One region of the Enterobacter sp. QK-SA4 genome, then DNA from elsewhere that is predicted to be linked to it. Evidence: predicted binding sites of a transcription regulator. Region 1 holds the regulator's gene; the other holds the start of a gene.

Region 1 (12,048 bases):
AGCGGTATCAGCCTTTATAAAGCCGCTGCAAAATTTAAATACGGTCCGGTTTGGGCGCGCGGTGGTTATATTCAGCCAACCGGTCAGACTCTGTTAGCGCCGCACTGGAGCTTTATGCCGGGTACCTATCAGGGTGCAGAAGCCGGGGCGAATTTTGACTACGGTGATGCGGGGGCGTTGAGCTTCTCCTATATGTGGACCAACGAGTACAAAGCGCCGTGGCACATTGAAATGGACAAGTTCTACTAGAACGATAAAAAAACCAAAGTCGATTACCTGCACTCGCTGGGCGCGAAGTACGACTTCAAAAACGATCTGGTGCTTGAAGCGGCATTCGGTCAGGCACAAGGCTATGTCGATCAATATTTTGCCAAGGCCAGCTACAAATTTGATGTCGCGGGTAGCCCGCTGAGCACCAGCTACCAGTTCTACGGTACGCGCGACAAGGTCAGCAACGGTGGCGTCAACGACATTTATGACGGCACCGCGTGGCTGCAGGCGTTAACCTTCGGCTATAAGGTTGGTCAGGTTGATTTGCGTCTGGAAGGCACATGGGTGAAGGCGGAAGGGCAGCAGGGCTACTTCCTGCAGCGTATGACCCCGACCTACGCCTCCTCCAACGGTCGTCTTGATATCTGGTGGGATAACCGCTCTGACTTCAACGCCGACGGTGAGAAAGCGGTCTTCTTTGGCGCAATGTATGACCTGAAAAACTGGAACCTGCCGGGCTGGGCCGTGGGTGCCTCTTACGCTTACGCCTGGGACGCAAAACCTGCCGATATGGCCACGCCGGACGCATACTACGATCCCAACTATCGCCTGAAAGAGTCTTCCTACAGCCTCGATGCTATCTATACCCTGCAGGATGGCCGCGCGAAAGGCACGATGTTCAAACTTCACTTCACTCAGTATGACAACCACTCCGATATCCCGAGCTATGCGGGCGGTTACGGCAACATCTTCCAGGATGAACGTGACGTGAAATTCATGGTTATTGCCCCATTCACCATCTTCTGATGAACGCACCGGCGGGCTGAGTCCCGCCGGTATGGAGACTGTACATGATGAAAAAAATCGTAATCGTCGCGTTGCTGGCATCAGGGCTGGTGGCGTGTGCTCAGAATCAGGCGCCGAAAGAGGACTCCCGTCTGAAGGAGGCGTATAGCGCCTGCATAAATACTGCGGAAGGATCGCCGGAGAAAATTCAAGCCTGTCAGAGCGTGCTGAACGTGCTGAAGAAAGAGAAAGCGCATGAGCAGTTCGCGACGCAGGAGAACGTCCGCGTGATGGATTACCAGGCCTGTATCCAGGCGCGTAAAACCGGTAACGATCAGGAAGTGGCGAAGCGTTGCGATAAGATCTGGAACGAGATACGCAATAACAATAAATAAGTGCTTTACGCCCGGTGGCGCTGCGCTTGCCGGGCCTACAAAGGTGTCATAGCCCGTAGGCCCGGCAAGCGCAGCGCCACCGGGCTTTTTCAGGCAAAAAAAAAGCCAACCTTGCGGCTGGCTCAGAGTATGAATACTGATTATTTCGCGTCGTGCGCGTGGTCGTCTTCGCGGCAGTCGCCTTCAGCGCAGTGACCGTAAAGATACAGGCTGTGGTTCGTCAGGCGGATGCCATGACGCGCCGCGATTTCACGCTGGCGTGATTCAATGGAATCATCGCTGAATTCAATGACCTTGCCGCAATCGAGGCAGATCAGGTGATCGTGGTGCTGCTGCTGGGTCAGTTCGAAAACAGATTTACCGCCTTCGAAATTATGACGGGTAACAATGCCCGCGTCATCAAACTGGTTCAGCACGCGATAGACGGTAGCCAGCCCGATCTCTTCACCCATGTCGATAAGACGTTTATAGAGGTCTTCCGCACTGACATGGTGATTGTCTGGACCCTGAAGCACTTCAAGGATTTTTAACCGAGGAAGCGTAACTTTCAGGCCAGCCTTCTTTAATGCGGTATTGTTGTCAGTCATGCGGAATCTGTCCTGTTGCTAAACGATTCACTTCTGTAGGAAGTGACAGAAAATGCACCCGGGATAATGCGTCTCATTATAGAACTGCCATGGCTAAATGAAAACTGCAAGTCTCAGGCAAAATATGCTTATAAAAACGTGGTATCACCAACAAACTTGCTCAATGGAAAACCACGTTTTATCAGGGAGACATTGTACAGGTCTGGGCGAAAAAGTTAAAAGATTGTAGCGATTAATTTAATCGGTTTGACCTGGAGCACGGGCGCAGCCGCCGCTGCGCCGCGATAAAATCAGGCGTTCAGAATATCGTCCAGGTGCAGTTCCTCACGGATCTGCTTAACCCACTTCTCAACGCGCTCTGCGGTCAGCTCTGGCTGACGGTCTTCGTCGATGGCCAGACCCACGAAATGATCGTCATCGGCCAGGCCTTTAGACGCTTCGAAGTGGTAACCGGCGGTCGGCCAGTGGCCTACGATAATCGCGCCGTTCGGCTCAATGATATCGCGGATGGTGCCCAGCGCGTCACAGAAGTATTCGGCGTAGTCTTCCTGATCGCCACAGCCAAACAGGGCGACCAGCTTACCGTTGAAGTCCACTTCTTCCAGCGTCGGGAAGAAATCATCCCAGTCGCACTGGGCTTCACCGTAGTACCAGGTTGGGATACCCAGCAGCAGAATGTCATAGCCTTCGAGATCTTCTTTGCTGCTCTTGGCGATGTCATGCACATCAGCAACGTCTTTACCGAGCTGTTTTTGAATGTTTTTCGCGATATTTTCGGTATTGCCGGTATCACTGCCAAAGAAAATGCCGATGATTGCCATGAGTAAAATAACCTCTTGAAACTTAATAGTATGGTGGCGCAATTTGGCCACGGATAAGGGCAATAATAGCAGAACTGGCAACCCTGCGGAAACAGCTATCGCGCAGGACTGCACTCTGTGCTACATGAAAAGGGTAATTAAGGGAATTTTCAGACTTATGCCTGGCCGCGCAACGTCTCAAGCTGGGCGATCAGCATCTCTTCAATGAGCTCGCTACGGCTGATATTTCGGGCCTCGGCCAGCTCATTAAGTGCATCGACCGCGTCGGCGTTGAGCTTCAGTTCGACACGCTTAAGCCCACGATTTTTATCGCGTTTAAGCTGGTTGCGTTTATTGATACGCAGCTGTTCATCGCGCGAAAGCGGATTCGTCTTGGGTCGTCCCGGGCGACGCTCATTCGCGAACAGATCTAGTGTCGTACGGTCCGTTTGTTCTTTGGCCATGATTCTGAGACTTCGGGGGAAACACGCCGCCCTGCTAATGCCCGGGCGATAAGCGCGCCATCATACATCACCAAAAACGGCACGCCAACGACTGGACGCCTGCAGCCTTCCAGTCGCTTTCTTTTTAATCAATTTGCAGTATCAGCGAGATAGCGGCGAATGGTGCGCAGCACAGCATCCGGTTTTTCCGCATGCACCCAGTGCCCTGCACCGGCAATCACGTGGGCGCGAGCCTGCGGGAATTGGGCCAGCAGCGTGTCGCGGTACGCGTCGGTAACGTAAGGCGAGTTGCCGCCGCGAATAAAGAGAGTGGGGTATGGCCAGGCGGGGACGGTTTCCCAGCCGACGATGTTATTGTACTGGTCCCAGAGCACCGGCACGTTAAAACGCCATTGCCCGTCAACAAACGACTTCAGCAGGAACTGAACGACGCCTTCTTCATTAAGATGCTCACGCATGACGGCAGCCGCCTGTTGGCGCGTCGCGACACCCGCTTCTGTGACCGCATTAATGGCGGCAAAAATCTCGTCGTGACGGCGAACGTCATAATCCACGGGCGCGACGTCAATCACCACCAGGCCGCTAATACGGTCCGGGGCCAGTGCCGTCAGGGCCATCACCGCTTTGCCACCCATTGAATGCCCGATGAGGGTCACCTTTTGCAGGTCGTGGGCATCCAGCGTATCCAGCAGATCCTGCGCCATCGCCGCGTAGGTCATCTCGTCGGAACGCCCGGAAAGACCATGATTGCGCATATCGACCTGTAAAATATCGTGGTCGGTAACCAGATCGCGCGCCAGCACGCCCAGGTTATCCAGACTACCAAAAAGCCCGTGAACCAGTACGATGGGAGAATTATTGTTCGGCGATTGTGCAGTTTGCGCTCGGGTATTCAATTTCATGGCAAAGTTCTTTTTTTACGTATGTCAGGTTAGGGTATCATGTTGACCATTCTGCCGCCCGGCTGCAAGGTTCCAGTTTAATCTGACTTTTGCTGCCAACCTGGTTTGACGCTATCCGCTGTTGGGATTTGACCTTATAATCCCAATGACTTGTATTCAGATAAGATATCGCACTGGATTAAGATGAAAACAATCGAAGTTGATGACGAACTCTATCAGTATATTGCCAGCCAGACGCGGCATATCGGGGAGAGCGCGTCCGACATTTTACGGCGCATGCTTAAAATTTCCGCCGCTTCACAGCCTGCTACCCCAGTCACCAAAGATGTCGTGTCTCAGCCGAGCGTTGTTGCACAAGCAAAACCTGCCGTGACGCCGGCAAAAGATAAAGTGCGCGCGATGCGCGAGCTGCTGCTCTCCGATGAATACGCGGAGCAGAAAAAGGCCGTTAACCGCTTTATGCTGGTGCTGTCTACACTTTACTCACTGGATAACAAAGCGTTTGCTGAAGCGACCGAGTCGCTTCACGGCCGTACTCGCGTCTATTTCGCAGGCGACGAGCAGACGCTGCTGCAAAATGGCAATCAAACCAAACCCAAACATGTTCCTGGCACCCCGTACTGGGTGATCACCAATACCAATACGGGCCGCAAGTGCAGCATGATTGAACACATCATGCAGTCCATGCAGTTCCCGGCGGAATTGATTGAAAAGGTTTGCGGTACAATTTAACCCTTGCATCAGAAGGACCCGGTAATGGCAAATCACAGCCGTGCAGGCCAACCTGCACAACAAAGCGATTTGATTAACGTCGCTCAGCTGACCGCGCAGTATTATGTGCTGAAACCGGTCGTGGGCAACGCAGAACACGCAGTGAAGTTTGGTACATCCGGTCACCGCGGCAGCGCGGCGCGCCACAGCTTTAACGAACCGCACATTCTGGCCATTGCTCAGGCCATTGCGGAAGAGCGCGCTAAAAACGGCGTTACCGGTCCGTGCTACGTGGGGAAAGATACCCATGCCTTGTCTGAACCGGCGTTCATCTCTGTTGTGGAAGTGCTGGCGGCAAACGGCGTCGACGTGATTGTTCAGGAGAACAATGGCTTCACCCCAACCCCTGCGGTCTCTAACGCCATCCTGGTGCACAACAAAAAAGGTGGCGCGCTGGCTGACGGTATCGTTATCACGCCATCCCACAACCCGCCGGAAGACGGTGGTATCAAATACAACCCGCCTAACGGCGGCCCGGCCGATACCAACGTCACCAAAGTGGTGGAAGATCGTGCGAACGCGCTGCTGGCTGACGGTCTGAAAGGCGTGAAGCGCATTTCTCTGGATGCTGCCATGGCGTCCGGTCACGTGAAAGAGCAGGATCTGGTTCAGCCGTTCGTGGAAGGGCTGGCGGATATCGTCGATATGGCGGCCATCCAGAAAGCCGGGCTGAAGCTGGGCGTGGATCCGCTGGGCGGCTCCGGTATCGAATACTGGAAACGTATCGCCGAGCATTACAAGCTGGATCTGACCATCGTGAACGATCACGTCGATCAGACCTTCCGCTTTATGCACTTGGACAAAGACGGCGCGATCCGTATGGACTGCTCCTCCGAGTGCGCGATGGCGGGCCTGCTGGCGCTGCGTGATAAATTCGATCTGGCGTTTGCTAACGACCCGGATTATGACCGTCACGGTATCGTCACCCCTGCCGGGCTGATGAACCCGAACCACTATCTGGCTGTTGCAATTAACTATCTGTTCCAGCACCGCCCGCAGTGGGGCAAAGAGGTGGCCGTCGGTAAAACGCTGGTTTCCTCCGCGATGATCGACCGCGTGGTCGAGGCGCTGGGCCGCAAGCTGGTGGAAGTGCCGGTGGGCTTCAAATGGTTCGTTGACGGTCTGCACGACGGCAGCTTCGGCTTCGGCGGTGAAGAGAGCGCGGGCGCATCTTTCCTGCGTTTCGACGGCACGCCATGGTCAACCGATAAAGACGGCATCATCATGTGCCTGCTGGCGGCTGAAATCACCGCTGTCACCGGTAAGAACCCGCAGGAACACTACAACGACCTGGCGGCACGCTTTGGTGCACCAAGCTATAACCGTATTCAGGCTGGCGCGACGTCAGCCCAGAAAGCGGCCCTGTCCAAACTCTCTCCTGAGATGGTCAGCGCAAGCACCCTGGCGGGCGATCCGATCACTGCTCGTCTGACGGCGGCACCGGGCAACGGCGCATCCATTGGTGGTCTTAAAGTGATGACCGAGAATGGCTGGTTCGCCGCGCGTCCGTCCGGTACGGAAGATGCGTACAAAATCTATTGCGAAAGCTTCCTCGGCGCTGAGCACCGTCAGCAGATTGAGAAAGAAGCGGTAGAGATTGTCAGCGAAGTGCTGAAAAACGCGTAAGTGCGGTATTGGTGCGGGCTGATGCCCTCACCCCGGCCCTCTCCCATAGGGAGAGGGAGAAAACACTAAAAACGGCAACCCATGGGTTGCCGTTTTGCTTTGACCTCGAAGGCCCGGTAAGCGCTAGAGCCACCGGGCTTTTTTTAACTATGCTTATTCTTCAATTCAAACCGTGGTGACACCAGACCGTACAGCGTCCAGCCCATAAAGGTCACCATTGCCCCGTAGAGCATCGCTTCCTGGCCGGATGAGTAGAGCGCATAGAAGCTGTAGATTGCCCCAATCAGCGCCACGATATTGGCCGCACGCGCTTTGCGGGGATCCACCTTCGCCACCTTCTGGATGATCACCAGCGCTGCCATCGACAGAATATACGGAATGATGTTCGTCACCACCGCCAGGTTGACCAGCACGTTGAACTGGCTGTTCAGCGACGGGCTAATAGTCATCAGCGACAATCCACTCTGGAAGATGACAATCGCCAGCATGCCCTGCACCGGCGCATCCGCTTTGGTCACGCGGGAGAAGATTTTTGGGAAGTAACCTTCATCAGCCGAGGATTTAAACACCTGTGCGATGGTGAACTGCCAGCCGAGGAGTGAACCGCAGCAGGACATCACCATCAGCCCCATAATCACCTTCCCGACTTCCGGGGTGAACATCTGCGCGAAGGCCAGCCCAAACGGCGCTGTAGAGTTTGCCAGATCCATGTTTGGCACAATCCCGGCAATCACGTTAGTCGAGACGATATAGATCACCGCCGCGCCCAGCGTGCCGCCGAGGACCGCAATCGGCACGTTCTTTTCAGGATTCTCTACCACTTCCGCGTTCGCGCAGGCGGATTCCAGACCCAGGAAGGCCCAGAGCGTCATGGCGATAGAAGAGCCGACCGCGGTAAAGAACGGCACATGGTGCGGGTTCCAGGAGTTGGCGTAGAGCGTTGGGCTAAACCAGAACCAGCCGATGATGCACAGGCCGACAACCGGGATAATCACGCCCCAGACGGTGATGCTTGAGAGCTGTCCGGTGATACGCGCGCCGCCAAAGTTAGCCACGGTACAGATCCATAGCACCCCGATGGTCGCCAGCCCAATTTGCACAGGACTGAGCGTCGCGCCAAACAGCTCCGTACCGTAGCCCACGGCGGAGATGGCAATCGCCACGTTGGCGATCAGCAGCGACACGCCGTAGGTGTAGTTGGCCATAAAGTTGCCCGACTTGCCAAAGGCGTATTCGGCATAGCCGCCCATGCCGCCTGACTTACGGCTGAACATCCCGCACTTGGCGAACGCCCACGCCAGCGCCATTGAACCGACTGCCGTCACCAGCCAGGAGATGATAGAGATGGTACCCACCTCTGCCAGTTTGGTGGGCAGCATGATAATCCCGGAGCCCATCATGTTCACCATGGTGAGGATGGTCAGCTGCACCACGCCCATCTTATTGGACTTACTCATAATTTCTCTCCTTTCAGCAGCGCGGGCTGAGCGGCGGGTTGTTTGATGACGTTACAGCGAACCTGTTTGCGACCCTCACACTCCTCGACGTACACACCCTGCAGCTCCGGCGCGAAGCCCGGCAGAAGGTTGATGCCTTCTTCCAGCGCGGCAAAGTAGCGCAGCACGGAACCGCCCCAGACTTCCCCTGGAACCACGCACAATACCCCCGGTGGATAAGGGAGCGCGCCTTCGGCGGCGATGCGGCCTTCCGCGTCGCGCAGGGAGACCAGTTCAACTTCACCGCGCAGATAGGCGTAGTTCGCGTCCTGCGGGTTCATCATCACGCGCGGGAAGTGAGACTTGCGGAACATCTCTTTCTGCAGCTGTTTCACGTTGTGGCGGGCGTACAGGTCATGCATCTCCTGGCAGATCTGGCGCAGGGTGTAATCCGCGTAACGTTCCGGATGTTGTTTGTAGAGAGAAGGCAGGACGTCTTTCAGCGGAACATCGCTCTCGAGCAGTTTTTCGAAGCGCACCAGCTGCGCCACCAGCTGCTGCAGTTTGCCCATATCTTCCGCAGGCGTGAGCAGGAACAGGATCGAGTTGAGATCGCATTTTTCCGGCACGATGCCGTTTTCACGCAGGAAGTTGGCAAGGATAGTGGCGGGCACGCCGAAGTCGTCATACTCCCCGGTGCGGGCGTTGATGCCCGGTGTGGTCAGCAGGAGCTTGCACGGGTCGATAAAATACTGATGCTCAGCGTAGCCTTCAAAAGCGTGCCAGTTTTCACCCGGTACGAAGTGGAAGAAGCGCAGATCGGTAGCAATTTCCGCCGTGTCCCAGCTTTCCCACGGGCGGCCATCCACCGTTTCCGGCACGAAGGGGCGCAGATACCGGCAGTTCTCCAGGATCAGCTTGCGCGCTTCGATACCGTTCACCACGCAGTCCATCCACATGTTGCGGCCGCTCTGGCCTTCATGCATACGGGCGTTAATGTCCAGCGCAGCGAACAGCGGATAAAACGGGCTGGTGGAGGCGTGCATCATAAAGGCATTGTTCAGCCGCTTGTGCGGGACATAGCGCTGTTGCCCTTTGATATGGCTGTCTTTCTTATGGATTTGCGAGGTCTGCGAGAAGCCGGCCTGCTGTTTATGCACGGACTGGGTGACCAGGATCCCCGGATCGTTTTCGTTCAGCTCCAGCAGCAGCGGAGAGCAGTCGGCCATCATCGGAATAAACTGCTCGTAACCCACCCAGGCGGAGTCAAACAGGATGTAATCACACAGGTGCCCAATCTTATCCACCACCTGACGGGCGTTATAGATGGTGCCATCGTAGTGACCTGCCCCCACGATTAGATACAACACTCAGTTAGTAACGTCGGAATCTTCATTCTCAGAATGACCCTTTCTCCAGCCCGCTGCAAATTCAGACGGTGTCTGATAATTCAGCGTGGAGTGCGGGCGGCATTCGTTATAATCCTGCCGCCAGTCATTAATAATTTTCCTGGCATGAACGATATCGCTGAACCAGTGCTCATTCAAACATTCATCGCGAAATCGTCCGTTAAAGCTCTCAATAAATCCGTTCTGCGTTGGCTTGCCCGGCTGGATTAAGCGCAACTCAACACCATGCTCAAAGGCCCATTGATCCAGTGCACGGCAAGTGAACTCCGGCCCCTGGTCAGTTCTTATCGTCGCCGGATAGCCTCGAAACAGTGCAATGCTGTCCAGAATACGCGTGACCTGAACGCCTGAAATCCCAAAGGCAACAGTGACCGTCAGGCATTCCTTTGTGAAATCATCGACGCAGGTAAGACACTTGATCCTGCGACCGGTGGAAAGTGCGTCCATGACGAAATCCATCGACCAGGTCAGATTGGGCGCCGCCGGACGGAGCAGCGGCAGACGTTCTGTTGCCAGCCCTTTACGACGTCTTCTGCGTTTTACGCCCAGGCCACTGAGGTGATAAAGCCGGTACACGCGCTTATGATTAACATGAAGCCCTTCACGGCGCAGCAACTGCCAAATACGACGGTAGCCAAAACGCCTGCGCTCCAGTGCCAGCTCAGTGATGCGCCCTGATAAATGCGCATCAGCAGCCGGACGGTGAGCCTCATAGCGGCAAGTCGACAGGGATAAACCTGTAAGCCTGCAGGCACGACGTTGCGACAGACCGGTCGCATCACACATCAACATCACGGCTTCCCGCTTCTGGTCTGTCGTCAGTACTTTCGCCCAAGAGCCACCTGAAGCGCCTCTTTATCCAGCATGGCTTCGGCAAGCAGCTTCTTGAGTCTGGCGTTCTCTTCCTCAAGCGACTTCAGGCGCTTAACTTCAGGCACCTCCATACCGCCATACTTCTTACGCCAGGTGTAAAACGTGGCATCGGAAATGGCATGCTTGCGGCAGAGTTCACGGGCGGGTACCCCAGCTTCGGCTTCGCGGAGAATACTGATGATCTGTTCGTCGGAAAAACGCTTCTTCATGGGGATGTCCTCATGTGGCTTATGAAGACATTACTAACATCGGGGTGTACTAATCAACGGGGGGCAGGTCAGTAGGTACCCAGTTGGATCACCGCCAGACGGAACGGACGCGCATCGCGTGCACGGCCCGGCGCCACCTCTGCCACCAGCTCGCGCAGATAACTTTCTTCAAAACAGTGGGCGTCAATGCCGCCAATAAAACCGTACGGGTTGCGCGCGGTTTCCAGATAGACCGGCGTTGCGCCAGCCTGGAGGAGGGCACCGTGATGGTTAGATTTGTGGTTGTTACGGTCAAACAGCACCAGGTCGCCCGGGGTGAGCAGGGCGTTAAGCACCACTTTGTTGGATGACGAGGTGCCATTCAGCACGAAGTAGGTCTTATCGGCATTAAAGACCTTTGCCGCATGCTGCTGGGCGATGCACGGCGCGCCTTCGTGGATCAGCAGATCGCCCATCGCCACGTCGGCGTTACACAGGTCGGAGCGGAAAAGCGTCTCACCAAAGAAATCGACAAACTGATTACCGGCAGGATGACGGCGGAAGAACTGGCCACCCTGATGCCCCGGGCAGTCAAACGCGCTGTTGCCCTGCTTCACATAGTCGACAAGGGCGCGGAAAAACGGCGGGCGCAGCTGGGTTTCATACTTCTGGGCTGCAGCTTCCAGCTGGCGTCCATAAAAGTCGTTGCTGGTGTCTGAATACTCAAATACGCCGTGAATGCGCGATAAATAGTCTGCCGGAATGAATTCCTCTTTGTGCGTCGCGACAAAAACAGGAATGCCAAAACCGGTGGCTTCTATTTCGTCCAGGATACCGCTGGCAATATCCGTGACCGCCAGAACAATGGCGGCAACATCAATATAATCAGAGGCACGGACATCTACCAGTTCACGCTGGGTAGTAAAGCAATCCGGACATGCACGACTGGCTGCGATTTTTAAACTTTTCATCTTTCTCTCTTTATTTTAGGTAATAAGCGTCCCTCGATTTCCTGCAAGAAAGAAATCGATAATTTACCGGAAAAAAAGCAAAGGGTGGCCGCTGATTAAAATCAGTGAATTGCTTTTTTGATGATTGAAATTCAGTCCGCCCGGTGCGGATGAGTCTGAATTAAAATGAATGAGCGCACGAGTTCACAGGCAATCGCCTGTAAAATAAGGTGTTTCAGGATAACCTGTAAGCGGGTGCGCCAGAAGTCGAAGGACTACCGGGCATTAAAGAGATGAAAGTCAAAGCAGTTTCGGTGGGCAAACATCATGATATGTGTTGTCCGCCTTATATGGGGCATTAAGCGATTGTTGTTTTCCATGTTTCATTTTCCTTTCAGTAATTGAAAGCATGGTCATTTTATCCAGGAAAAGGCGATTAACCGTGAGGTAGATCACCGTTAACCGATCAAATCAGAAATAAATATTCGTTTTAGATGAATATCGCAGATCAAAATTCTGATTTGTTGGTGTTACGTTAACAGGTTGTGTTATCAATGTTTTAAATGAACAAGAATAACCCGTAAAAATAATGCATGGGTTATTTATGAAATATTTTCTGAGGTATTTTGATTTTATTTAAAAATAAAATGA
Region 2 (12,048 bases), 3.1 Mb from region 1:
ATCGCCGTCGATACTGGTATCTTTACCGGTCGTTCGCCGAAAGATAAGTATATCGTCCGAGACGAAACCACCCGCGATACGCTGTGGTGGGCTGACAAGGGCAAAGGGAAGAACGACAACAAACCGCTCTCCCCGGAAACCTGGCAGCACCTGAAAGGGCTCGTCACCCATCAACTTTCCGGCAAGCGTCTGTTCATTGTCGACGCTTTCTGCGGCGCTAACGCCGATACCCGTCTCTCCGTGCGTTTTATCACTGAAGTGGCCTGGCAGGCGCATTTCGTGAAAAACATGTTTATTCGTCCAACCGACGAAGAGCTGCAGGATTTCACCCCGGATTTCATCGTGATGAACGGTGCGAAATGCACTAACCCACAGTGGAAAGAGCAGGGTCTGAACTCCGAAAACTTTGTGGCCTTCAACCTGACCGAACGTATCCAGCTGATCGGCGGTACCTGGTACGGCGGCGAAATGAAGAAAGGGATGTTCTCGGTCATGAACTACCTGCTGCCGCTGCGCGGTATCGCCTCCATGCACTGCTCGGCTAACGTCGGTGAAAAAGGCGACGTGGCGGTATTCTTCGGCCTGTCCGGCACCGGGAAAACTACCCTGTCCACCGATCCAAAACGTCGCCTGATTGGCGATGACGAACACGGCTGGGATGACGACGGCGTATTCAACTTTGAAGGCGGCTGCTACGCGAAGACCATTCGCCTGTCTGAAGAGGCCGAGCCGGATATCTTCCACGCGATCCGTCGCGATGCGCTGCTGGAAAACGTCACCGTGCGTGCCGACGGCTCCATCGACTTCGACGATGCGTCGAAAACGGAAAACACCCGCGTCTCTTACCCGATCTACCACATCGACAATATCGTGAAGCCTGTGTCAAAAGCGGGTCATGCCACGAAGGTCATTTTCCTGACGGCGGATGCGTTCGGCGTGCTGCCTCCGGTGTCTCGCCTGACGGCCAGCCAGACGCAGTACCACTTCCTCTCCGGCTTCACCGCCAAGCTGGCGGGTACCGAGCGTGGCGTGACGGAGCCAACCCCAACCTTCTCCGCCTGCTTCGGCGCGGCTTTCCTGTCGCTGCACCCGACGCAGTACGCTGAAGTGCTGGTGAAACGCATGCAGGCATCCGGCGCGCAGGCCTACCTGGTGAACACCGGCTGGAACGGTACCGGCAAACGTATCTCTATCAAAGATACCCGCGCGATTATCGACGCCATTCTGGATGGTTCTCTGGACGACGCCGAAACCTTTACGCTGCCGATGTTTGACCTGGCGATCCCAACGTCGCTGCCGGGTGTGGATACGCATATCCTCGACCCACGCAACACGTACGGTTCTCCGGAGCAGTGGCGCGAGAAAGCGGAATCGCTGGCGAAGCTGTTTATCGAGAACTTCGAGAAGTATACCGATACCCCGGCGGGTGCTGCGCTGGTGAGCGCAGGACCGAAGCTGTAGGTAAAAACAAAAAGGCAACGAAAGTTGCCTTTTTTAATGTTTTCTCCCTCTCCCCGTGGGAGAGGGGCGGGGTGAGGGCATCAGACCGCAGAGACCGCATTTTGTCGGGTGGCGGCTTCACTTTACCCGACCTATAAAAAAGGGTGGCAATTGCCACCCTTTTTTTAACTCTCTTTCACCTGCCCCCGCGTCACCGGTACCGGCAGCCAGGCGCGAATGCTCAGCCCACCCCGCTCGCTGGTGCCAATCTCCAGCAGTCCGTTGTGGTTATCGATGATACGCTGAACAATTGCCAGACCTAAGCCCGTGCCGCTGGTGCTGCGCGCGCTGTCGCCGCGCACAAACGGCTGAAACAGATGCTTACGCTGCTCGGGCTTGATGCCCGGACCGTCGTCTTCCACCTGGAACCAGGCGCGGTTGAGTTCAGACCCGCTGCTGACTTTAATCCAGCCATTGCCGTAGCGCGCCGCGTTGACCACCATGTTCGCCACCGCGCGCTTAATGGAGAGCGGGTGCATGCGTACCTGAATTTCACCGGCCTGCAGGTCGGTATCAATCTCCCGCTCGTAGCCGCTTTCCGCCGCCACCACCTCGCCCAGCACCGCGTTCAGATCCGCCATCTCCATCGGCATCTCCTGCCCGGTGCGCAGGTAGTCGATGAACTGCTCGATGATGGCATTACACTCTTCGATGTCTTTGTTGATGGACTCTGCGAGATAACCGTCCTCTTCCCCCATCATCTCCGTCGCCAGACGAATACGCGTCAGCGGCGTGCGCAGGTCATGGCTTACGCCCGCCATCAGCAGCGTACGATCGTCCGCCAGCTGCTTCACGCCTGCCGCCATATGGTTAAACGCGCGCGTCACCGAACGGACTTCCGAGGCGCCATATTCGCGCAGCGGAGGTGGAATAATCCCTTTACCGACCTGCAGCGCGGCGTGCTCCAGGTCGACCAGCGGTCGGTTCTGTATACGGATAAATAACCACGCGCCGCCTATCGCCAGCAGCATAATCGCCAGGGTGTAGCGGAACAGCGGCGAGAAGTCGCCCTGATGGATTTCGGTCAGCGGAACGCGCACCCAGATATTGGGTGACAGCCAGGTTTTCAGCCAGACGACGGGCGAGCTTTTGTTGACCTCAACGCGCACTTCCGTCGGGCCGCCCAGCTGCTGCGCCATCTGCTGGCTGAGAAATTCGTAGTGCTGCGCCCAGCGCAGGCCAGCGTCTTCCGCCGCTTCGTTGGAGTAGAGCGAAATGCCCAGCTCACGGTAGATTTCACGGCGAAACGCCGGGGGAACGACGAGCTGCGTGCCGTCCTCCAGCTGCAGTTTATCGGTCATCAGCATACGGACTTCGTAGGCCAGGACCTTATTAAACTGCTGGAGGCTCGGCAGGATCGCAAAGTTCAGCACCACCAGATAGGTCGTCACCAGGCTGACGAACAGCAGGGTGACGATCAGTAACAGGGTGCGGGCAAACGAGCTACGCGGCGAGAAGCGCATTCGCCTCATGCTTTAGAGCCGTCCGGGACGAACACGTAGCCCAGACCCCATACGGTCTGAATATAACGAGGATGAGCAGGATCTTCTTCCACCATGCGGCGCAGGCGGGAGATCTGCACGTCAATGGAGCGTTCCATTGCGGAGTATTCGCGACCGCGCGCCAGGTTCATCAGCTTGTCACGGGAAAGCGGTTCACGCGGGTGGCTGACCAGCGCTTTCAGTACCGCAAACTCGCCGCTGGTGAGCGGCATTGGCTCATCTTCACGGAACATCTCGCGCGTGCCGAGGTTCAGCTTGAACTTGCCGAAGGCGATGACGGCTTCTTCCTGCGACGGTGCACCAGGCAGTTCGTTCGCCTGACGGCGGAGAACAGCGCGAATACGCGCCAGCAGTTCACGCGGGTTAAACGGTTTTGGAATATAGTCGTCCGCGCCGATTTCGAGGCCCACGATACGGTCAACTTCCTCGCCCTTCGCCGTCACCATGATGATCGGCATCGGGTTGCTCTGGCTGCGCAGACGGCGGCAAATAGAAAGCCCGTCTTCGCCAGGCAGCATCAGGTCGAGAACCATCAGGTGGAAAGATTCACGGGTCAGCAGACGGTCCATCTGCTCAGCGTTCGCGACGCTACGAACCTGGAAGCCCTGCTCGGTCAGATAACGTTCCAGCAGCGCGCGCAGGCGCATGTCGTCATCCACGACCAGAATTTTGTAGTTCTCTTGCATTGTGTGTACTCCCAAAGGTTCGGATAGTCTTTGTAACAGCGTATTCTAAAAAAGTGCACGTATTCGACCAGTTAATTCTGGTATAAATTCTAGTCGAAATTGTTACAAAGCATATTTAACAGCAGCTTATCTGCTCATTTCATCACATAAATCATTATTAATCCTGTCTGTTACACTGTGTGGTACGTATTGTGCGCAAGACAGTTAACCGGCAGGCAGCAAAGGCTTTACCATGAAAACGCCCCTGATCACCCGCGAAGGGTACGAAAAGCTTAAAAAAGAGATGGATTACCTCTGGCGCGAAGAGCGTCCTGAAGTCACCAAAAAGGTAACCTGGGCGGCAAGCCTGGGCGATCGCAGCGAAAACGCTGACTACCAGTACAACAAAAAGCGGCTGCGCGAAATTGACCGCCGGGTTCGCTATCTGACGAAGTGCCTCGAGAATCTCAAAATTGTCGATTACTCCCCGCAGCAGGAGGGCAAAGTGTTCTTCGGCGCGTGGGTGGTGATTGAAAACGACGATGGCGACACCCTGCGTTTTCGCATTGTCGGCTACGATGAAATTTTTGGTCGTAAGGATTACATCTCCATCGACTCCCCGATGGCCCGCGCGCTGCTGAAAAAGGAAGTGGGCGATCTGGCCGTCGTTCAGACCCCTGGTGGTGAAGCCAGCTGGTACGTCAATGAGATCGTCTACGTAAAATAGTCCGAGAGCGCCCTCCCCGGCTGGCATTTTGCCGTGTCAGCCCGTATAACTATCCCCTGATTTTTCGACTCAACAGATGATAAAGCCATGATGAAAGATTCGCTCTGCCGCATTATTGCGGGTGATATTCAGGCCAGAGCCGAACAGGTAGAAGCTGCCGTTCGCCTGCTTGATGAAGGGAACACCGTGCCGTTTATTGCACGCTATCGTAAGGAAGTCACCGGCGGTCTGGATGACACGCAGCTGCGTAACCTGGAGACCCGTCTGGGCTATCTGCGCGAGCTGGAAGAACGTCGTCAGGCGATCCTCAAATCCATCGGCGAACAGGGCAAGCTGACCAGCGAGCTGGAAAGCGCCATCAACGGCACCCTGAGCAAAACCGAACTCGAAGATCTCTATCTGCCGTACAAACCGAAGCGCCGCACGCGCGGGCAGATTGCGATTGAAGCGGGTCTTGAGCCGCTGGCCGACCTGCTGTGGAACGAGCCGTCCCACGACCCGGAAACCGAAGCGGCGAAATTCATCGACGCCGACAAAGGCGTAGCGGACACCAAGGCCGCCCTCGACGGCGCGCGCTACATTCTGATGGAGCGCTTCGCCGAAGACGCCGCCCTGCTCGCTAAAGTGCGTGATTACCTGTGGAAGAATGCCCACATCGTCTCTACCGTCGTCGCGGGTAAAGAGGAAGAAGGCGCGAAATTCCGCGACTACTTCGATCACCACGAACCGATCTCTACCGCCCCTTCACACCGCGCGCTGGCGATGTTCCGCGGCCGCAACGAAGGCGTGCTCCAGCTCTCCCTGAACGCCGACCCGCAGTTTGACGAGCCGCCGAAAGAGAGCCACTGCGAGCAGATCATTATCGACCATCTCGGCCTGCGCCTGAACAACGCCCCGGCGGACAGCTGGCGCAAAGGCGTGGTGAGCTGGACCTGGCGCATCAAGGTGTTGATGCACCTCGAAACCGAGCTGATGGGCACCGTGCGCGAGCGCGCCGAAGATGAAGCAATCAACGTCTTCGCCCGTAACCTGCACGACCTGCTGATGGCCGCCCCTGCCGGCCTGCGCGCGACCATGGGTCTCGATCCGGGCCTGCGTACCGGCGTGAAGGTCGCTGTGGTGGACGGCACCGGCAAGCTGGTGGCGACCGATACCATCTATCCGCACACTGGCCAGGCAGCGAAAGCGGCCGTCGTGGTGGCGGCGCTGTGCGAAAAATACAACGTGGAGCTGGTTGCCATCGGCAACGGTACGGCCTCACGCGAAACCGAGCGTTTCTACCTCGACGTGCAGAAGCAGTTCCCGAAAGTGACGGCGCAGAAAGTGATCGTCAGCGAAGCGGGGGCATCCGTCTATTCCGCGTCCGAGCTGGCGGCCCAGGAGTTCCCGGACCTGGACGTTTCCCTGCGCGGTGCGGTCTCTATCGCTCGCCGCCTGCAGGATCCGCTGGCGGAGCTGGTGAAGATCGATCCGAAATCCATCGGCGTGGGCCAGTATCAGCACGACGTGAGCCAGACTCAGCTGGCGCGCAAGCTGGATGCGGTGGTGGAAGACTGCGTAAACGCCGTCGGCGTTGACCTGAACACCGCCTCCGTTCCCCTGCTGACCCGCGTGGCGGGCTTAACCCGCATGATGGCGCAGAACATCGTCGCCTGGCGTGATGAGAACGGCCAGTTCCAGAACCGTCAGCAGCTGCTGAAGGTGAGCCGTCTGGGGCCAAAAGCCTTTGAGCAGTGTGCAGGCTTCCTGCGAATCAACCACGGCGATAACCCGCTGGATGCCTCTACCGTTCACCCGGAAGCGTACCCTGTGGTGGAACGCATTCTGGCCGCCACCCAGCAGGCGCTGAAAGATCTCATGGGTGACAGCAGCGCCCTGCGCAACCTGAAAGCCGTTGATTTCACCGACGACAAGTTTGGTGTCCCAACCGTCACCGACATCATCAAAGAGCTGGAAAAGCCGGGCCGCGATCCGCGTCCTGAGTTCAAAACGGCGACCTTTGCTGACGGCGTGGAAACCATGAACGACCTCCTGCCGGGCATGGTGCTGGAGGGCGCGGTGACCAACGTCACCAACTTTGGCGCGTTTGTGGATATCGGCGTGCATCAGGACGGCCTGGTGCATATCTCATCCCTCGCCGACAAGTTCGTTGAAGACCCGCACACCGTGGTTAAAGCGGGTGACATCGTGAAGGTCAAAGTGCTGGAAGTGGATCTGCAGCGCAAGCGTATCGCGCTGACCATGCGTCTGGACGAACAGCCGGGCGACACCAGCGCGCGCCGCGGCGGCAATGGCGGTGGCCGCGAGCAGCAGCGCCCGGCCGCGAAAGCGGCAAAACCGCGCGGACGTGATGCTCAGCCTGCAGGCAACAGCGCGATGATGGATGCGCTGGCGGCAGCGATGGGTAAGAAACGCTAAGGCTGTCAATGCCCCTCACCCTAACCCTCTCCCCAAGGGGAGAGGGGATCGCACGGTGCGGTCTTTTCCCCTCGTCCTCATGGGTGGGGGGAATAAATTCATATCGAAATATATGAAACCGATTGCATAGCCATATTTAAACCACGAATTATCACCCCGTTAACAAATACTCCCCTTTTCGTTTTCCAGGCAATTCAGCAAATATTGAGCCAGGTCAAACAGGCCGTAAATTAATACCGCAAACAACATTCCGTCACAGTTTTAATATTGCTGATAAAAACTATTCTCATTATCATCCCATAGTAGATAATTTAACCTTTCGTGGAATCAGGCGTTATGCAATTCACTCCAGACAGTGCATGGAAAATTACCGGTTTTACCCGCGAAATTAGCCCGGCCTATCGGCAAAAGCTGCTGTCGCTGGGCATGCTGCCCGGCTCGTCATTCCAGGTCGTGCGCGTGGCGCCGCTGGGCGATCCGGTTCACATCGAAACCCGCCGCGTAAATCTGGTGCTGCGTAAGAAAGACCTCGCGTTAATAGAAGTCGAAGCCTTATCCCGATAACAAGCCAGCGGTTTCAGTGAGTCTAAAAAAATGAAAAAGTTAACTATTGGCTTAATTGGCAATCCTAATTCCGGCAAGACCACCCTTTTTAACCAGCTGACCGGCGCACGCCAGCGCGTGGGCAACTGGGCGGGCGTGACGGTTGAGCGTAAAGAGGGCCAGTTCACGACAACGGACAACCAGGTGACGCTGGTTGACCTTCCCGGCACCTATTCGTTAACCACCATTTCGTCGCAAACTTCGCTCGATGAGCAGATTGCCTGCCACTATATTCTTGGCGGCGACGCGGACCTGCTGATCAACGTGGTCGACGCCTCCAATCTCGAGCGTAACCTTTATCTGACGCTGCAGCTGCTGGAGCTGGGGATCCCCTGCATTGTGGCGCTCAACATGCTCGACATTGCGGAGAAACAAAAGCTGCGTATCGACGTCGATGCCCTCTCCGCGCGCCTGGGTTGCCCGGTCGTTCCGCTGGTCTCGACGCGCGCTCGCGGTATTGATGCGCTGAAGCTGGCCATTGACCGTCACCAGGGCAATCATGACATTGAGCTGGTGCATTACGCGCAGCCTCTCCTGCGCGAAGCCAACGTGCTGGCGCAGGAAATGGACACCGGTATGCCAGCAAAACAGCGCCTGTGGCTTGGCCTGCAGATGCTGGAAGGGGATATCTACAGCCGCGCTTACGCCGGGCATGCGGCCGATAAGCTGGACGCCACGGTGGCCCGTCTTAGCGACGAGCTGGACGACCCGGCGCTGCACATCGCCGATGCACGTTACCAGGCCATCGCCTCGATTTGCGACGTTGTCAGCAACGCCCTGACGGCAGAGCCCAGCCGCTTTACGGCGGCGGTGGACAAGGTTGTGCTTAACCGCTTCCTCGGTTTGCCCATCTTCCTGCTGGTCATGTACGTGATGTTCCTGCTCGCCATTAACATCGGCGGCGCCCTCCAGCCCATTTTCGACGCCGGTTCCGTCGCGGTCTTCGTCCACGGGATTCAGTGGGTAGGTTACACCCTGCACTTCCCGGAATGGCTAACCATCTTCCTCGCGCAGGGGATCGGCGGCGGTATCAACACCGTTCTGCCTCTGGTGCCGCAGATCGGCATGATGTATCTGTTCCTCTCGTTCCTGGAAGATTCCGGCTACATGGCGCGCGCCGCGTTCGTGATGGATCGTCTGATGCAGGCGCTGGGTCTGCCGGGTAAATCCTTCGTCCCGCTGATTGTCGGCTTCGGCTGTAACGTGCCGTCGGTGATGGGCGCACGCACCCTGGATGCGCCGCGTGAACGTCTGATGACCATCATGATGGCGCCGTTTATGTCCTGCGGTGCCCGTCTGGCCATTTTTGCGGTCTTTGCCGCAGCCTTCTTTGGTCAGCAGGGCGCGCTGGCGGTCTTCTCGCTCTACGTGCTGGGAATCGTGATGGCGATCCTCACCGGTTTAATGCTGAAGCACACCATCATGCGCGGTGAAGCGTCACCGTTTGTGATGGAATTGCCGGTGTACCACGTCCCCCATCTGAAAAGCCTGGCGATCCAGACCTGGCAGCGCCTGAAAGGCTTCGTCCTGCGCGCCGGTAAGGTGATTGTCATCGTCAGTATTTTCCTGAGCGCGCTGAACAGCTTCACCCTGAGTGGACAGGCAGCGGATAACATTAACGACTCTGCCCTCGCCTCCGTCAGCCGCGTCATCACGCCGGTCTTCAAACCGATTGGCGTGCATGAGGATAACTGGCAGGCAACCGTCGGCCTGTTCACCGGCGCGATGGCAAAAGAGGTGGTTGTCGGTACCCTGAACACGCTCTACACCGCTGAGAACATTCAGGAACAGGACTTTAATCCGGCAGAGTTTCATCTCGGTCATGAACTGCTGGGTGCCGTAGAGGAAACCTGGCAGAGCCTGAAGGACACCTTTAGCCTGAGCGTGCTGGCGAACCCGATTGAGGCCAGCAAAGGTGACGGCGAAATGGCGACGGGTGCCATGGGCGTGATGGGCGAGAAGTTTGGCAGCGCGTCCGCGGCCTACAGCTACCTCATCTTTGTTCTGCTCTACATTCCGTGCATCTCCGTGATGGGGGCGATTGCCCGCGAGTCCAGCCGCGGCTGGATGGGCTTCTCTATCCTGTGGGGATTAAACATTGCCTACTCGCTGTCGACGCTCTTCTATCAAACCGTTAACTTCAGCCAGCATCCGCGCTACAGCCTGGTCTGCATTCTCGCGGTTGTGCTGTTTAACGTGTTAGTGCTCGGCCTGCTGCGGCGTGCGCGCAGCCGCGTCGACATCGACCTGCTGGCAAACCGTAAAACCGCCGCAACCTGCTGCAGCAGCCCGGCGGGCGACTGTCACTAAGGAGCAACCTATGGCATCGTTGATTCAGGTTCGTGACCTGCTGGCACTGCAAGGGCGAATGCAGGCGAAACAGCTGAGCCTCAGCCTGCATACGCCGCAGCCGATGATCGATGCCATGCTGGAAAGACTGGAAGCCATGGGGAAAGCGGTGCGGATTCAGGAAGAGCCGGACGGCTGTCTTTCCGGCAGCTGTAAAAGCTGTCCGGAAGGAAAGGCCTGCCTCAGGGAGTGGTGGGCGCTGCGTTAATAAAGCCGGGCATCGCTGCCCGGCTTTATTATATTACTTGTAGACGTCCGCCGTTGCGCGCACGTTTTTGGTCTGCTTTTCAGCGCTGGTGACGACGTAGTACGTTCCGCCCAGCTCATCCGCTTTCTTCGACAGCTCTTTTCTCGCGTCCATCGGCGCGGTGGTGTCAGACGTAGAAATCTCACCAATTTTCGTCAAATTCATGCCGGCAACTTTATCTTTTTCCAGCTCTTTTGCCGCAAAGACGCCAAATGACAGTGACCCAATAACCAGAGAAGTGACAATACCTGTAACAAGTTTCATAGCCTGACTCTCCATAGGATTGTTGTTTTGATTATCGTAGGCAGAACAACCGCAACGACATCTGGAGTATGGTTGCGGTGTGTTATTTTTTCCAGGATGGATAGAAAATAATCAGTCGAAACGTTGACTTAACGCAATGAGCGCTGAACAAAATTCCGTCGGATGAGAGATAAACGGGGCATGTGCGGCTTTGGCAACGATCTGCGATTCGCTGTCCGGCCAGAGCGAATCCAGCAGCGGAACCACTTTGCGCGGCACAATCCCGTCGAGATAACCGTAGATACGCAGGTGCGGCACCGTCAGAGCTGCCAGCGGTTCGCGCAGGTCAACCGTTTTCAGGAGCTCAAGACCGCCGTTAAGCACCTCAACCTCCGGCATCGGCAGCGAAAGCACGGTCTGCTTCAGCGTTCGGGCATCCTTACGCGCGGTGTCAGTGCCCATTGTCTGCAATGCCAGGAACCGCTCTACGGTCCGCTGGAAATCTTCGCTCAGCTGCTGCTGGAAGCCCGCCAGCACGTCAGGCTTGATCCCCGGCCACTCTTCCTGCGCGCTAAAACAGGGCGATGACGCCACCGTCACCAGCGCTTTTACGCGGTCAGGCCGCGACAGCGCAATCTGGCTCGCCACCAGCCCGCCCAGGCTCCAGCCCAGCCAAACCGCGTTTTGCGGCGCAGCGTCCAGAACCTGCTGCGCCATCTCATCAAGCGACAACGCGCCATACCCGCGGCTGCGGCCAAAGCCGGGTAAGTCCACCAGATGCAGCGTGAAATGCGAGGCAAGTTCCTCTCGTATGCAATGCCATATCTCCGCGTTCAGGCCCCATCCGTGCAGCAGCACAAGATGGCAATTTCCTGTCCCTACGGTCTGCCACCACAGCGTCTTCATCAGTTACTGTTCTCTTTTTTCACATGGAGGTTGCACATGCTAACAGTACCCGGCTTGTGCTGGCTATGCCAAATGCCGCTGGCGCTCAGCGGGTGGGGCGTCTGCTCCGTCTGCACGCGAGCGCTGGAATGGCGTATCGGGATCTGTCCACAATGTGGTTTACCGGCCACAAACCCCTCGTTGCCCTGTGGCCGCTGCCTGAAAAAATCCCCGCCGTGGAGCGCGCTGGTGGCCGTGGATGATTATGTCCCCCCGCTGAGCAGACTGGTTCATGCGCTGAAGTTTTCCGGGCAGAGCTCGCTGGCACAGCCCCTTGCCCGACTGCTGTTGCTGGCGGTTCTGCAAGCGCGACGTCACCGGGCATTGCCGAAAATTGACATGGTGGTGAATGTTCCCTTATACCGGCGTCGGCACTGGCGGCGCGGCTATAACCAGAGTGACCTGATCTGCCGTCCCCTCGCGCGGTGGCTCGGCTGCCGGTATGAGGCCCACGCGCTGACACGCGTTCATGCCACCGCCATCCAGCATCAGCTCAGCGCCCGGCTTCGCAAAAGAAACCTCAAAAATGCCTTTCGCCTTGAATTGCCGGTCGACGGTCTCCATATCGCGATTGTGGATGATGTCGTCACCACGGGCAGTACCGTTGCTGAACTTTCCCGACTGCTTTTGCGAAGCGGCGCCGCGTCGGTTCAGGTATGGTGTCTGTGCCGTACCTTGTAGCCCTTCTTCAATGGGCGTATGATTATACCCAGGTAATTTAGTCAACTATTAGGCCAAAGCTATGATCCGTATTTCCGATTCTGCACAAGCGCACTTTGCCAAACTGCTGGCAAATCAGGAAGAAGGGACGCAGATCCGCGTGTTTGTGATTAATCCAGGCACTCCGAA

The links. Region 1 encodes Fur, which represses iron uptake genes when iron is present. Its sites were predicted from a motif close to ATAATAATGAGAACNACTATCAA; they were not measured.
Region 2: a site for Fur is predicted at 7,086-7,108, ahead of feoA (ferrous iron transporter A). Genes of this name have one in related genera too.

What each region holds. Positions count from the first base shown of each region.
Region 1 is NZ_JBXFXH010000007.1:3,443,123-3,455,170, reverse strand. It holds partial or broken gene chiP (chitoporin ChiP) at 1-1,017, shown strand, start outside; gene chiQ (ChiQ/YbfN family lipoprotein) at 1,065-1,391, shown strand; gene fur (ferric iron uptake transcriptional regulator) at 1,532-1,978, opposite strand; gene fldA (flavodoxin FldA) at 2,269-2,799, opposite strand; gene ybfE (LexA regulated protein) at 2,955-3,242, opposite strand; gene ybfF (esterase) at 3,371-4,144, opposite strand; gene seqA (replication initiation negative regulator SeqA) at 4,328-4,876, shown strand; gene pgm (phosphoglucomutase (alpha-D-glucose-1,6-bisphosphate-dependent)) at 4,901-6,541, shown strand; gene potE (putrescine-ornithine antiporter) at 6,685-7,998, opposite strand; gene speC (ornithine decarboxylase) at 7,995-9,347, opposite strand; one part of gene AC1VYI_RS18255 (IS3-like element ISSen4 family transposase) at 9,348-10,210, opposite strand; one part of gene AC1VYI_RS18255 (IS3-like element ISSen4 family transposase) at 10,210-10,468, opposite strand; partial or broken gene AC1VYI_RS18250 (Orn/Lys/Arg decarboxylase N-terminal domain-containing protein) at 10,540-11,418, opposite strand; gene speFL (leader peptide SpeFL) at 11,673-11,777, opposite strand.
Region 2 is NZ_JBXFXH010000007.1:348,844-360,891, reverse strand. It holds gene pckA (phosphoenolpyruvate carboxykinase (ATP)) at 1-1,461, shown strand, start outside; gene envZ (two-component system sensor histidine kinase EnvZ) at 1,626-2,972, opposite strand; gene ompR (osmolarity response regulator transcription factor OmpR) at 2,969-3,688, opposite strand; gene greB (transcription elongation factor GreB) at 3,921-4,394, shown strand; gene AC1VYI_RS03130 (Tex family protein) at 4,482-6,812, shown strand; gene feoA (ferrous iron transporter A) at 7,149-7,376, shown strand; gene feoB (Fe(2+) transporter permease subunit FeoB) at 7,407-9,725, shown strand; gene feoC ([Fe-S]-dependent transcriptional repressor FeoC) at 9,736-9,972, shown strand; gene AC1VYI_RS03110 (YdgH/BhsA/McbA-like domain containing protein) at 10,006-10,275, opposite strand; gene bioH (pimeloyl-ACP methyl ester esterase BioH) at 10,387-11,160, opposite strand; gene gntX (DNA utilization protein GntX) at 11,197-11,880, shown strand; gene nfuA (Fe-S biogenesis protein NfuA) at 11,942-12,048, shown strand, end outside.